One region of the Alcanivorax sp. IL3 genome, then DNA from elsewhere that is predicted to be linked to it. Evidence: predicted binding sites of a transcription regulator. Region 1 holds the regulator's gene; the other holds the start of a gene.
The links. The regulator sigma-54, encoded in region 1, starts transcription at its own class of promoters, with help from an activator protein. The targets are predictions, from matches to a motif close to TGGCACNNNNNTTGCTNT.
Positions count from the first base shown of each region.

Region 2: atzF (allophanate hydrolase) is a predicted target of sigma-54. The motif match lies at 5,350-5,367, and genes of this name have one in related genera.

Region 1 covers NZ_CP179931.1:975,902-983,170, reverse strand. The annotation lists gene ACMG4M_RS04665 (KpsF/GutQ family sugar-phosphate isomerase) at 163-1,131, shown strand; gene ACMG4M_RS04660 (KdsC family phosphatase) at 1,132-1,635, shown strand; gene lptC (LPS export ABC transporter periplasmic protein LptC) at 1,632-2,189, shown strand; gene lptA (lipopolysaccharide transport periplasmic protein LptA) at 2,173-2,730, shown strand; gene lptB (LPS export ABC transporter ATP-binding protein) at 2,727-3,452, shown strand; gene ACMG4M_RS04640 (RNA polymerase factor sigma-54) at 3,716-5,182, shown strand; gene hpf (ribosome hibernation-promoting factor, HPF/YfiA family) at 5,222-5,524, shown strand; gene ptsN (PTS IIA-like nitrogen regulatory protein PtsN) at 5,541-6,014, shown strand; gene rapZ (RNase adapter RapZ) at 6,112-6,963, shown strand; gene ACMG4M_RS04620 (HPr family phosphocarrier protein) at 6,978-7,247, shown strand.
Region 2 covers NZ_CP179931.1:604,379-611,647, reverse strand. The annotation lists gene ACMG4M_RS02910 (TolC family outer membrane protein) at 1-139, shown strand, start outside; gene waaA (lipid IV(A) 3-deoxy-D-manno-octulosonic acid transferase) at 313-1,572, opposite strand; gene ACMG4M_RS02900 (FAD-dependent oxidoreductase) at 1,709-2,902, shown strand; gene ACMG4M_RS02895 (aldo/keto reductase) at 3,015-3,803, shown strand; gene ACMG4M_RS02890 (hypothetical protein) at 3,820-4,143, shown strand; gene ACMG4M_RS02885 (patatin-like phospholipase family protein) at 4,251-5,099, opposite strand; gene atzF (allophanate hydrolase) at 5,409-7,199, shown strand; gene ACMG4M_RS02875 (GntR family transcriptional regulator) at 7,240-7,269, shown strand, end outside.

The sequences.
Region 1 (7,269 bases):
CGGCGGTTTTACGGTTTTATACCGCTGATGTCCAGTAACACACTGAACCGCATCTGCTTTATTGGAGTCCCAAGATGTCACAACGGTTCCAAATGAAACAGAATTCGGGTCAACGTGGCCTGCCCAGCAATGTATAATCGGCCCCGACCAGAGGAGAGATGAATGAGTCACAACCACATCGGCGTGGGCCGACGGGTTCTGGACATCGAAGCCAGAGCCGTGGACGCCCTGAAAGACAGCCTGGATGACAGCTTCTCCGCCGCCTGCGACCTGATGCTTGGCGCCCGTGGCCGGGTAATTGTTACCGGCATGGGCAAAAGTGGCCATGTGGGCAGCAAACTGGCCGCCACCCTGGCCAGCACCGGCACCCCCGCTTTCTTTGTTCACCCGGGTGAAGCCTCCCACGGCGACCTGGGCATGATCACCACCGATGACGTGGTGCTGGCCCTGTCCAATTCCGGCGAAACCGCCGAAGTGCTGGCCATTTTGCCGGTGATAAAGCGCAAGGGCACCGCCCTGATCGGCATGACCGGTCGTCCGCAATCCGCGCTGGCGCAACTCTCCGACGTACACCTGACCGTGGCAGTCAACGAAGAGGCCTGCCCGCACAATCTGGCGCCCACCTCCTCCACCACGGCGGCTCTCGCCATGGGCGATGCCCTGGCCATCGCGCTGCTGGAAGCACGCGGTTTCACCCCTGAAGACTTCGCCATGAGCCACCCCGGTGGCAGCCTGGGCCGCCGCCTGCTGCTCAAGGTGGACGATATCATGCATGCTGGCGAGCGCCTGCCGGTGGTTGCCTCGGGCACTCCGCTCAGCGAAGCCCTGCTGGAAATGACCCGCAAAGGGCTGGGCATGACCGCCATCGCCCGGGACGACGGCACCCTGGCCGGCATCTTTACGGATGGCGATCTGCGCCGCATGCTGGATCGGGATATCGACATTCGCAAGGCCACCATCGATGAGGTCATGGTGGCTCAGCCGATCACCATCGAACCCGGCCACCTGGCCGCCGAGGCCCTGCAGATCATGGAAACCCGCAAGATCAATGGCCTGATGGTCTGCGACAAGGACCACAAGCCTCTTGGTGCCTTCAACATGCAGGACCTACTGCGCGCGGGGGTGGTGTAAATGCCCATGCAACTGTCGTCCATTGATACACAGAACCTGCGCCTGATGGCCTTCGACGTGGACGGGGTGATGACCGACGGGCGCATCTACTTCAGCCCGGAAGGCGAAGCCATCAAGGTCTTCAACACCCTGGACGGCCACGGCCTGAAAAAACTGGCCGCCAGCGGCGTCACCCTGGCCATCATCACCGGTCGCAACACGCCCATGGTGGCCAAACGCGCCGCCGACCTGGGCATCGCTCATGTGATACAGGGCCGCGAAGACAAGGGGGTGGCCCTGGCCGATCTGGCGCAACAGCTAGGCATCGCCGCCAGCGAGACCGGCTATGCCGGCGATGACGAACCCGACGTGAGCGCCCTGGACTGGGCCCAGCTCAGTTTTGCCCCGGCCAATGCCCATGACTGCGCCAAGGCAGCTGCCGACCACATTACCGAACGGCGCGGCGGCGAAGGCGCGGTTCGCGAAATCTGCGACGCCATCCTCGCGCAACGGAGCCCAGCATGAAGCGCCAGGGCTTGCTCAGCGCCACCGGCATCCTGATGCTGGGGCTGGTCATGCTGATGACCCTGCACGAGTGGGATGACTCCCTGCCGGGCCAGGAGGATGCCATCCTCACCGCGCCAGCCATCGTCGCCAAGGACATTACAGCACGCGCCTTTAGTGAAGATGACGGCCGTCTCCAGTACTATCTCACCGCCGAGACTCTGACCCAGTACGACCACAACCCGCTCACGGAAATGCAGCAACCTGAGCTGGAAATGGCCAACGACAAAGGCAGCTGGACCATTGTCAGCGAGCAGGGCGTGGTGCAGGAAAATGGCGACCTGATTGTTTTCTCCGGCGACGTGACAGCCAGCAATCAGCAACAGAAAATCACCCTGGATACCCAGGAGCTGCGCTTTCTCAGCGAGACCAACATCGCCAGCTCTCCCGGGGATGTTGACATAGAATTTGAATCCGGCAAGACCCGCGCGGGTGCGCTGGAGGCCGATCTCGACAAGGGCATACTGACCCTTGAAAAAGGAGTAAAGAGTGAGTTTGATGCGCCGGCTTCTTAGAACCTGCACCATCGCCCTGGCTGCGGCCCTGCCGGTGAGCACAGTGGCCGCCCCACCGCAAATGCCAGTTTCCGTCACCGCCGACTCGGGGCGTTTCGAACAGGACGCCGGCAGCGGGCTTTATCGCGGCAATGTGGAACTGATACAGGGCAAGCGGAAACTGTTTGCAGACGAAATGCGCCTGTTTACCCGCAATGGCGAACTGATCCGCGTGGAAGCGTCCGGCACCCCGGTGCGCATGGAAGAAGGTGAGGACCTGCAGGCCCACGCCAACAACCTGGTCTACGATATTCGCCAACGCACCCTGGTACTTACCGGCGACGCTTACATTGAACACCTGGGCAACACCTTCGAAGGCGCCAAGGTGGAGTACAGCCTGGATTCCAAGCGGGTTGACGCCAGCAGCGAAGGCGACAAGCGTGTGCGACTGGTGATCCCTGCCGAAAATCAGACGCCCAAGGAAGACACTCCTGCGGACAACAATACAAACGAAGAGGCGCCCGTAGAGCCCTCCTCCGAGGCGGAGCCAAACACCCTATGAGCCATTTACGTGCCCACCACCTGGCAAAAAGCTACAAGGGTCGCCGAGTCATCGAGGATGTCTCCCTGGACGTGGAGGCCGGCCAGATCGTCGGCCTGCTCGGCCCCAATGGCGCCGGCAAGACCACCTGCTTCTACATGATTGTCGGCCTGGTGGAAGCGGACGCCGGGCGAATCGACATCAACGAGGCGGATATCACCCATCTGCCCATGCATGGCCGCGCCCAGCGCGGCATCGGCTATCTGCCACAAGAAGCCAGCATCTTCCGCCGCCTGACCGTGGAAGAAAACATCATGGCGATCCTGGAAACCCGCAAGGAGCTCAGCAAGGCGGATCGCCACGAGCGCATGGAGAGCCTGCTCAAGGAATTCCATATCACCCATATCCGTGATTCCCTGGGCATGAGCCTGTCCGGCGGTGAACGACGTCGGGCAGAAATCGCCCGCGGTCTGGCCACCGACCCGGATTTCATCCTGCTGGATGAACCCTTCGCCGGCGTGGACCCGATTTCCGTGAACGACATCAAGGGCATCATCCGCCACCTGAAAGAGCGCGGCATCGGCGTGCTGATCACCGATCACAACGTGCGCGAAACCCTGGATATCTGTGACACCGCCTATATTGTCAGCGCCGGGCACATTATCGCCTCCGGCGACGCCGACACCATTCTCGGTAACCAGCAGGTGCGGGATGTGTACCTGGGGGCCGATTTCAGGCTGTAAACAAATTGACAGTTGATAGTGGACAGTTGACAGCTACGCGATAAAGGCACTTGGTTCTGAAGCCCTTTGAGGGCCGCGCCCAAACTTTAAACGCAGCCTCAGACATTGCAGATAAAGACAGGATTCCCCGCGACGCTGTCAACTGTCCACTATCAACTGTCAACTTTGCTCTCTAGCACACAACCATCATTGGCACAAATATTGCTTGCCTTATGCATAGGCTGTTATTCTCGTGTTTTGGGGATGACATCAGCCTGAGCAGTATGAAGCCAAGCCTACAACTACAAATCGGCCAGCAGCTGACCATGACACCGCAGCTGCAGCAGGCCATTCGCCTCTTGCAGCTATCCACGCTGGACTTGCGTCAGGAGATTCAGCAGGCAGTGGAAAGCAATCCGTTGCTGGAGCTGGCTGATGATTTCGGTGACGAATCCCTGCCTGACGCTGACGAAGAACGTCAGGACGAACAGGAGCTGGATACCGAGCGTGACGACGCTCTGGAAGAGTTCGTGGACGACGAACCCGGCATCGAAACGGAATGGGACGATGTCTATTCCGGCCAGACCAGCAGTGCCTCCAGCGCCCTCCCCGACGATGCCGACGACTGGCAACAACGCCATAGCATTGCCGGCAATCTTCAGGACCACCTGCTCTGGCAACTGAATCTGACCCCCATGAGCGATGTAGACCGCATTATCGCCATGACCATCATCGAGTCCCTGGACGATCGCGGCTACCTGACCGTCACCGTGGACGAGATCGTAGCGATGATGAACGCCCAGGATGACCTGCTCACCGAAGGCGACGAACTGGAAGCCGATGAAGTACTGGCAGTTCAGCACCGCCTGCAGCAATTCGATCCGGTAGGGGTCGCCAGCCTGGATCTGGCCGACTGCCTGCGGGTGCAGTTGCGCCAACTCCCCACAGACACTCCCTTTCTGGACTATGCCCTGGCCCTGCTGGGGCATCTCGCGCTGCTGGAAAAGCACGACTACGCCGCCCTGCGCCGGGTACTGCAGATCAGCGAAGAAAACCTGCTCGACGCGCTCTCGCTGCTGCGCACCCTGGACCCGGCACCCGGCGAACAGATCGGTGAAAGCCAGGTGGATTACGCGGTGCCGGACGTGATTGTGCGCCAGCACCAGGGACGCTGGCAGGTCAGCCTGAATGAGGAAGTGCTGCCCAAGGTCAACCTGCAGCAGCAGTACGCCTCCATGGCCCGCAAGGCCGGTGGCGAGGATGGTCAGTACCTGCGCAACTGCGTGCAGGAGGCCAAGTGGTTCATCAAGAGCCTGCAAAGCCGCCACGACACCCTGCTGAAGGTGGCCACCCGCATCGTTGAAGTTCAACAAGACTTCTTTGACTATGGCGAGGAGGCAATGAAACCGCTGGTTCTGGCCGAGATTGCTGATGCCGTCGAGATGCACGAATCGACCATCAGTCGGGTCACCAACCAGAAATACATGATGACACCCCGCGGCGTCTTTGAGCTCAAGTATTTCTTCTCCAGCCACGTGGGAACAGACGGCGGCGGTGAGTGTTCCTCCACCGCTATTCGTGCCATTATTAAGAAGCTGGTCGCTGCCGAGAATCCCCGCAAGCCGCTTAGCGACAACAAGCTGGCTAGCTTGTTGAACGAGCAGGGGATCAACGTGGCGCGCCGGACAGTCGCCAAGTATCGTGAGGCGATGAGAATACCGTCATCCAGCGCCCGCAAGCGTTTGGTGTAGGCGCCGGGACGGCCCAACGAGCAGGTAAAGGAGTCAGCCATGCAAATTAATATCAGCGGTCATCACCTGGAAATTACCGATGCTTTGCGAGCCTACGTAGGAGACAAATTCTCCCGTCTTGAACGGCATTTCGACCAGATTACCAGTGTCCAGGTGATTCTTTCTCCGGAACCCAAAACCCACAAGGCAGAATCCACCATCCATATTTCCGGGGCCGACGTCTTCGCCACCGCTGAAGCAGTGGACATGTACGCTGCCATCGACAAGCTGACGGACAAGCTCGACCGCCAGATCCTCAAACACAAGGAAAAGGCTGTCAGCCACAAGCACGGCGGCCACTGAACCCAAAGCGACAATTATGCGAGTTCGCGAACTACTCACCGAAGCACGCACCCATAGCGAGGTGCAGGCCAGCAGCAAGAAACAGCTGCTGGACCAGGTTGCGCAGCTGGCCGCGGCCGGCTGCGACAGCCTCAACGAACAGGAGGTCTTCGATGCCTTGGTAGCCCGGGAAAAGCTGGGCTCCACGGGCATCGGTGAAGGCATCGCCATTCCTCACTGCCGTCTTGGTCACTGCCAGCAACCCATCGGGCTGCTGCTGAAACTGTCTACCCCCATCGATTTCGACGCCGTTGACGGTCGTCCGGTAGATCTGGTTTTTGTGCTGCTGGTTCCCCAGGAAAACCCTGAACAGCACCTGAAAACCCTCAGCCACCTGGCTTCCCTGTTCAACCACGACGATTACCGTGACGAACTGCGATTGAGCAAGAACGATCATCACCTTTATCACACCGCCGTGGAATCCGAAGCGGAGCTGCGACTGGCATCATGAAGGAACGCAACACGCTTTCAGGCATCACCCGGGATATCCCCTCGTCTATCAATTTTGCGTGTCAACGTGCGGCAAATAGCATGCAAGCGGTGCAACCATGAAACTCACCATCATCAGCGGCCGATCCGGCTCGGGGAAAACCACCGCCCTGCAAGCCATGGAAGACCAGAACTACTACTGCGTCGACAATCTGCCGGTGGGCATGCTCCCGACACTGGCGGAGCAGCTTGATCAGGGTGAGCTACCCATAGAACGAGCGGCAGTAGGCATTGATGCCCGCAACCTGCCCACCCAGTTGCTGGCCTTTGATGCCATCCTTGATGCACTACACCAGCAGCAGGTAAAGACCGAAATTATTTACCTGGATGCGGACGACAGCACTCTGCTGAAGCGCTTCAGCGCCACCCGGCGGCGTCACCCGCTGGGCGCCCAGCAGGGCTCCGTGGAGGCAGCCATTCAGCATGAGCGGGAATTGCTCTCCAATATCCGCCTGCGTGCCGACCTGGTGATCGACACCAGCAACTATGACGTTCACAGCCTGCGCAACCTGATGCGCGAGCGGGTAGCCAATCGCAGCGCGGCCCTGTCCCTGCAACTGGAATCCTTCGGGTTCAAGAACGGCTTGCCCAACGATGCCGATCTGGTGTTTGACGTGCGAGTACTGCCCAACCCGCACTGGCGGGCCGACCTGCGGCCCTTTACCGGCCGCGATGACGCCATCATCGATTTCCTCCAGCAGCACCAGGCCAGCCACGACATGCTTGATGACATTCATCATTTCGTAAAACGCTGGCTGCCGGCGTTTGCTGACAGCGATCGCAGCTATGTGACGGTCGCCATCGGCTGCACCGGTGGCCGCCATCGTTCGGTATTCATTACCGAGCAACTGGCAAAACGGCTACGCAATGAGGGCACCACCCTTCAGGTCCGCCACCGCGAACTGGATTAGGCTTCCACCACTCAATGATCGAAAAGCAACTGGATATCATCAACAAGCTTGGCCTGCATGCCCGTGCTGCCGCCAAGGTGGTCAGCGTGGCCTCACGCTATGAAAGCCGCATTCACGTCATTCACAACGGCAACCCCATCGACGCCAAAAGCATCATGGGGTTGTTGATGCTTGGCGCCGCCAAGGGCACCAGCGTTACCTTTCAGGTTGACGGCAACGATGAAACCGCCGCCATGGAAGAACTCACCGATCTGTTCGGCCGCCGCTTTGACGAAGAAGAATGAAAAAACAGTTGATAGTTGATAG
Region 2 (7,269 bases), 370 kb from region 1:
GAAATCCACCACCGGTGACCTTCAGCAGGGAGACCTGGCAGGCATCAACCAGTGGCTCTCGGACACCAACACCCTGAACATCTACCAGCCGGATCTGGAAGGCCGCAGCGACGCGCTGGTGCCGGACGCGCGGTACTGAAAGAGCAATGTAGGAGCCATGCTTGCATGGCGAACCGAGCCCAAGCGAGGAAAAGGCGTTGCAGCATTCCCCGAATCTCACTTTAGGAATCGGATACGCCTTCTCGCTTTGCGGTGCTTTCACCTCATTTCGAGGGGTTCGCCATGCGAGCATGGCTCCTACAACAGCCCCATCTATAACTGTTCACTAATCAGTTCAAGCCCTTTCTCCAGCGCCCCACGATTGGCTTCCACCACCGCCGCTGCCGCCTGCCCCTGACGCTGGCGTTGTTCCGGATAACGGAACAGCGCCTGCAAGGCAATGGCCAGGGCATCCGCATTATCCACCAGAGCCAGGGCGTCGGCGTCATCCAGCAGTCCGGCGATGGCGGTAAAATTGTGCAGGTGGGGCCCGGTGACGACCGGCTTGCCCCAGCCGGCAGGCTCCAGCAAATTGTGTCCGCCCACCGGCACCAGCGAGCCACCCACAAACGCCACATCCGCGACCCCGAACAGCATAAGCAGTTCGCCCATGGTATCGGCCAGGTAAACCCGGGTGTCGGCAGCGATAGCCTCCTGCCTGCTGCGCCGGGCCAGTTCGAGCCCCTGCTGGCGAATCAATTGCGCTACGCTGTCGAACCGTTCCGGATGCCGAGGCACCAGCACCAGCAGCGCATTGGGCAGTACTTGCAGCAATGCCTGGTGGGCTTCCAGTACAGGCTCATCCTCGCCGGGGTGAGTACTGGCAGCGATCCACACCGGGCGCTCGCCAATCTCCCCACGCAAGCTCGCCGCCGCCTGCCGGACCGTATCGTCCAGGCTCATGTCGAATTTCACACTGCCGATGGCATGCACCCGTTCCGGCCAGGCACCCAGGGCGATATAACGCTCCCGTTCCACCGGCGTCTGCACCGCCAGGGCATCGAAGCGCGCCATCATCGGTCGCACCAGGCGGGGAAGCTTGCGGTAGCCCCGATAGCTTTTCTCAGACAAGCGCCCGTTCATCAGCATCAGCTTGGCACCGTGACGTTTCACCGCCGCACACAGGTTCGGCCACAGTTCGGTTTCCAGCACGATCACCGTTTTTGGATCAAAGGCACGCAGGAAGCGATTCAGCGCAGTGGGCAATTCCCAGGGACAATACACATGGGTCACCCGATCTCCGAACAGGGCTTTCACCCGCTCCGAACCGGTGGGTGTCGTCGTGGTTACCAGCAGTGGCGTATCCGGATAATCCGCCAGCAACCGCTCGATCATCGGCACCGCCGCCAGGGTTTCCCCCACCGACACCGCATGCACCCAGATACTGTTTTTCAGGGTGGCGGGGCGATATCCCCAGGCCATGCGTTCCTTCCACCGCTGACGATAGGCCGGCGCCTGCCGACCGCGCAGCCACAGGCGCAAAAACAGTAACGGAAGCAGCAAATACCAAAGAAAGGAGTAAAGGGTTTGCATAGGCGCTCTTGTCTCGATGTAAGGACTGCTTGCCTGCATCACGCTACAGGAAAACCAGGGTCATGCCTGTTGCCTGCTTGCGTGCCCGCAGCGCAGCCTATGCTAGCATAGCGGCAACTTTCTCCGATGGTGAGCCATGAATCACTCCCCTCTGAAACCCGACATTCTGATCTTCGGCGGTGGCATTGCCGGCCTGTGGCTGATCAACCGGCTCAACGCTGCCGGTTACCAGTGCCTGCTGCTGGAAACCGACACCCTGGGCGGCGACCAGACCCTGGCCAGCCAGGGCATCATTCACGGCGGCCTCAAGTATGCCCTGAGCGGCAACCTGTCCAGTGAATCGGAATCCATTGCCACCATGCCGGACCGGTGGCGCGCCGCCATGGCCGGCGACGATCCGGTGGACCTGCGCCAGCTGCAAGTGCTCAGCGATACCCAGCACATGTGGTCCAGTGGCTCGGTGGCCTCGCGCATGACCAACTTCTTCGCCAGCAAGATGCTGCGCGGGCGCATCGAAAAACTGAAGCGGGACCATTTCCCTTCCGCCCTGGCGGACAAAGCCTTCAAGGGCAATGTCTACAAGCTGGATGACCTGGTCATCAATACCGAATCACTGATCGACGCCCTGGCCGCGCCGGTGCGTGAACGCCTGCTGGCCTTCGATATGGGACGCGATACCCTGGAATGGGGAGAGAAAGGGCTGAATGCGGTGACCGTCAATGGCCAGCGTATCGAACCGGCCCTGACCATCCTGTCCGCTGGCAATGGCAACCCGGCACTGCTGGACGGCGCCCACCAGGCCCATCTGCTGCCCGAGGAACACAGCCAGTTACGCCCGCTGAAAATGTTGCTGGTGAAACACGACCTGGGCCACCGCCTTTACGCCCACTGCGTCGGCACCAGCAACAAGCCGGTGCTCACCGTGACCACCCATGACTGCCCGGATGGCAAGGTGGTCTGGTATCTGGGCGGCGAACTGGCCGAGCGCGGCGTGGAACGCAGCGATCAGGAACAACTGGCCGCCGGCCGTGCCGAAATAAAGCAGCTGTTTCCCTGGCTCGATTTCAGCCAGGCTGAGTTCGCCGTCCTCAACGTGACCCGCGCCGAACCGAAACAACAGGCGCTGGTAAAACCGGACAACGCCTACGCCCACCGCGATCACAACCTGATCGTCGCCTGGCCCACCAAACTCACCCTGGCCCCGGATCTGGGCGACAGAGTGATGGCACTGGTGGAAGAGAGCGGGCTGGAGCCGGGGGCACCGTTAACGGTACCGGCAGAGCTGGAACAGGCGCCCATGGGTGTGCCGTACTGGCACCGCTGTTTTTAATTACCCTCTGTAGGAGCGCCGCTTGAGGCGCGAAACTGCTTGCGACGGCTTTCCCAAGTACAATTCGCGCCTCAAGCGGCGCTCCTACAGCGAGAATGTTTCAGGAGTCTTAATGTCCTTCATGCGCCCGCTGGGCAACACAGGGTTAACCGTCAGCGCTCTCGGTCTGGGCACGGTGAAGATCGGCCGCGACAAGGGGGTGAAATATCCTGGCGCCTTCACCATTCCCGATGACCGGGCAGTAATAGAACTGATCGCCCAGTCCCGGGACCTGGGCCTGAACCTGATCGACACGGCACCGGCCTATGGCCGCAGCGAAGAGCGACTGGGGCAACTGCTGCAGGATCGCCAGCACTGGGTCATCGTTACCAAGGTGGGCGAGGAATTCGACAACGATAGCGGCGACAGCCACTTCGATTTCTCCCCGGAGCATGTGCGCACCTCGGTGGAACGCAGCCTCAAGCGACTCAACACCGACTACCTGGATTGCGTGCTGGTGCATTCCGATGGCAACGATCTGGATGTCCTCAACATGGGCACCCTGGATGCACTGAACGATCTGAAGAAGGCCGGCCTGATCCGCGCCACCGGCATGTCCAGCAAAACCGTTGCCGGCGGCATCGACACCCTCAACCAGGCAGACGTGGCCATGGTCACCTACAACCTGACCCATGATGAAGAGCTACCGGTGATCGAACATGCCGCCGCTCGGAACAAGGGCATCCTGATCAAGAAAGCCTTTGCCAGCGGCCACCTGCACAACCAGGGGAAGGACCCGGTGCAGGAAAGCATGAACAAGATCCTTGGCACCGCTGGCGTCGGCAGTATTATTGCCGGCACCATCAACCCGCAACATCTGCGGGAGAACGTGGAAAAAGCACGCCGCGCCAGCGGCGAATAACAAAAAAGGAAGCACTATGCGCAGGTTGCTCAGTATCGCGCTGCTATTACTGGCCTCAAGCAGCCAGGCCGACAAGGTCTATCTTCTGGAAACTCCACCCAGCGGCTGCCAGGCCGGCGATACCGTCACCATAGAAACCGGCGGCAAACTCCAGGGGCTGTTTTTCAGTGACGCCTGGATTGAAAACAACGCCAAAAAGAAACTGTTCAAGGCCGTCAAGAAAGCCGATGGCAACCGGGCAGTCCTGAAAGACCGGCGCGTGTTTCTGATGGATAATCATCATCGCGGGATTCAACGCATTGAGCTGGAAGCGTGGACCTGGCGCTGTGAAGGCAATTAAAAATTGATAATCGAAAGCCGCCGGGTTTCGAGACCGCAGCGCCGCGCGTGCACTGACCTTACCCGACTGGTGTAGGGTGGGTTAGCCCGAAGGGCGTAACCGACCAGTTAGCCCACCGCTTCTAATGGCTGCTCGCCCAGCGCCACCGACGCCGCTTGATGCCCTTGCCAATAGCCCTGTTCCAGCTTCTGCCCATTGGTGGTCAAGCGGTTCACGGGAAAACCCCGATCCGGAGCGATCACGGTTATCCGACAATCCGCCGGCGGGTTATCGATGAATTCCAGCGCGTCATTGTAGGCTTGCGAGCGTTTGAGCATACCCGCATACAACCCCGGCATATCCTTGACCCAGGGTTTCAGCAACGGCGTCAACGCACTGGGTTTCTTGCGATATCCCTGATACCGGGACAGCACCACGGTGATATCCCTGGCGCCCTGCTCATAGGCCCAACGCACCGGAATGGAATCGCCCAGACCACCATCGGTCATGGGATGCCCGTTCACCGTGGGGAATTGCCTGTAGGCAAAAGGAATGGAGCAGGACGCTGTCATGATCTCATTCAGATTATCCGGCGTCGCCTGATGGTAACGAGGCGCACCATCTTCCACCGAGGTAGTGACCACCCATAACGGCGTCTGCGACTTCCAGTGCCGACCCAGGCTGAGCGGCACATCCTGCAAGGATTGATGCCATAACCAGTGCACGTCACACAGATGACCGCCACTCATAAAGCGTTGCCAGTTGATGAACTCTGCACGGCAGGCGTGATCGGTAATGATGTGCCGACTGCGCCCATGATCACCGGCCAGGTAACCAATCAGATTGGTAGAACCGGCGGACACCCCCACCGCAAAATCGAATTCCCGGTAATCTTTTTCCAGAAAGGCATCCAGCACCCCGGCGGCAAAAATGCCGCGCATGGCGCCCCCTTCCACAACCAGAGCTCGCGAGGACATGCACGCCTCCTGTTTGATCCGACATCCTTATCCACTCTGCCAACACACGGCCAAAAGCGGAAATAGCACCTCACTTTTCCCGCCATCGTTACCGGCAATGGCAGCGACTTGCCGCCACGCAACCTTTTGCACTCTTACGGCGCAACTGCATCAGCGTGGCGCATACCAGCCTGACGGTTGCCGCCGATAACGTCAGCCATCAGAGATTTAACTTTTGTAAAAACAGCCACTTAAAATATTTTTATCGGCTTGGCACCGCCTTTGCACAAGTCCGCATACCAACTTGTGTACAACCAGGTGTGCAAACGAATGATTGGCTGGACTCTTCAACAATGGCAGGCGGCCTACCGCAGCGGTGACCTCACCCCGGTACAGGCCATGAAACAACTGGCAACGCGGCTGCACGACAGCGAGCGTGCCCTGTGGATTCACCTGCTGGACGAGTCCTCTCTGCTTGCCCAGGCCAACGCCCTGACCGACCCGGATCTGCCTTTATATGGCGTTCCCTTTGCGGTGAAGGACAACATTGATGTGGCCGGCATTGCCACCACCGCCGCCTGCCCCGCCTTTGCCTACACGCCGCAGGAAGACGCCACCGTGGTCAGACTACTGCGCGAGGCCGGCGCGATTCTGGTGGGCAAAACCAATCTGGATCAGTTCGCCACCGGCCTGGTCGGCACCCGCTCCCCTTATGGTGAGGTGCCCAACCCGTTCAACCCTGACTACCTCAGCGGCGGCTCCAGTTCCGGCTCTGCGGTGAGTGTCAGCCTGGGGCTGGTGCCCTTCTCCCTGGGTACCGACACCGCTGGCTCCGGACGCATTCCCGCCGCCTTTACCAACACCGTGGGCCTGAAACCCACCCGCGGTGCCGCCAGCACCAAAGGTGTGGTGCCAGCCTGTCGAACACTGGACTGTGTCAGCGTCTTTGCGCTGAACGTGGAAGACGCCCAGACCGTTTATCGCATCATCGGCCAGTTCGATAGCGGCGATGCCTACTGTCGCCAGGCACCGTCTCGACAAAGCACCAGACTTCCGTCCCGCCCCCGACTGGGCATCCCCAAAGACCTGCCCTGGTTCGGTGACACCCAGGCGAAAGCGCTCTGGGAGCAGCAACTGGAAAGCCTCAGCCGCATTGCCGAACTGGTTACCGTGGACACCATGGTGCTGCAGGATGCTGCCGCCCTGCTCTATCAGGGCCCCTGGGTCGCCGAACGTTTCAGCGTCACCGAAGCCCTGCTGCATAAGCAGCCGGACGCGGTGCTGCCGGTTATTCGCGACATCCTCGAACCGGCCGCACAACTCACCGCCGTTGACAGCTTCCGCGCCCAATACCGGCTCGCCGAACTCAAGCGACAGTCCGACACCCTGCTGGCCGAGGTGGATGCTCTGCTGCTACCCACGGCGCCGGGCATCTACACCCGCTACGCGGTACGCAACGATCCCATCACTCTGAACAGCCAACTGGGCACCTGGACCAACTTCGTCAATCTGCTGGACCTGTGTGCTCTGGCATTACCCGGTGGCTTTCGTGATGACGGCCTGCCCGGTGGCTTCACCCTGATCGCCCCGGCCTGGCACGACCATGCCCTGGCCGAATTCGGACAACGCTGGCAACAACACCAGCCCTGGCAGGCCGGCGCCACCGGACTGGATCTACCCGCACTGCAAACACCCACCACCATTAACGATGACAACACCATCACCGTGGCCGTAGTGGGCGCCCACCTCACCGGCATGCCACTCAACAGTCAGCTGGTCGAGCGTGACGCGGTGCTGCTGGAAGCCACTCACACCGCACCCTGCTATCGCCTCTACGCCCTGGCCAACACGGTGCCACCCAAGCCCGGCCTGATCCGCAATGAAAAGGACGGCGGCACCAGCATTCCCATTGAGCTGTGGCAAATGCCCATCGAACACTTCGGCAGCTTTGTCGGCCTGATCCCCGCCCCGCTGGGCATTGGCAGCCTGGAAACCGTGGAGGGTCGCTGGGTGAAAGGGTTTATCTGCGAGCCCTGGGCCATCGACGACGCCACCGACATTACCGAACTGGGCGGGTGGCAACACTATATCGATTCACTGAATCAGACCGCTCCCCGATAAGGATAGGCCGCTGCATAGTGAAACAGATGGAGACACTCTCATGACCCGATATTCCGGCAACAGAGATCCC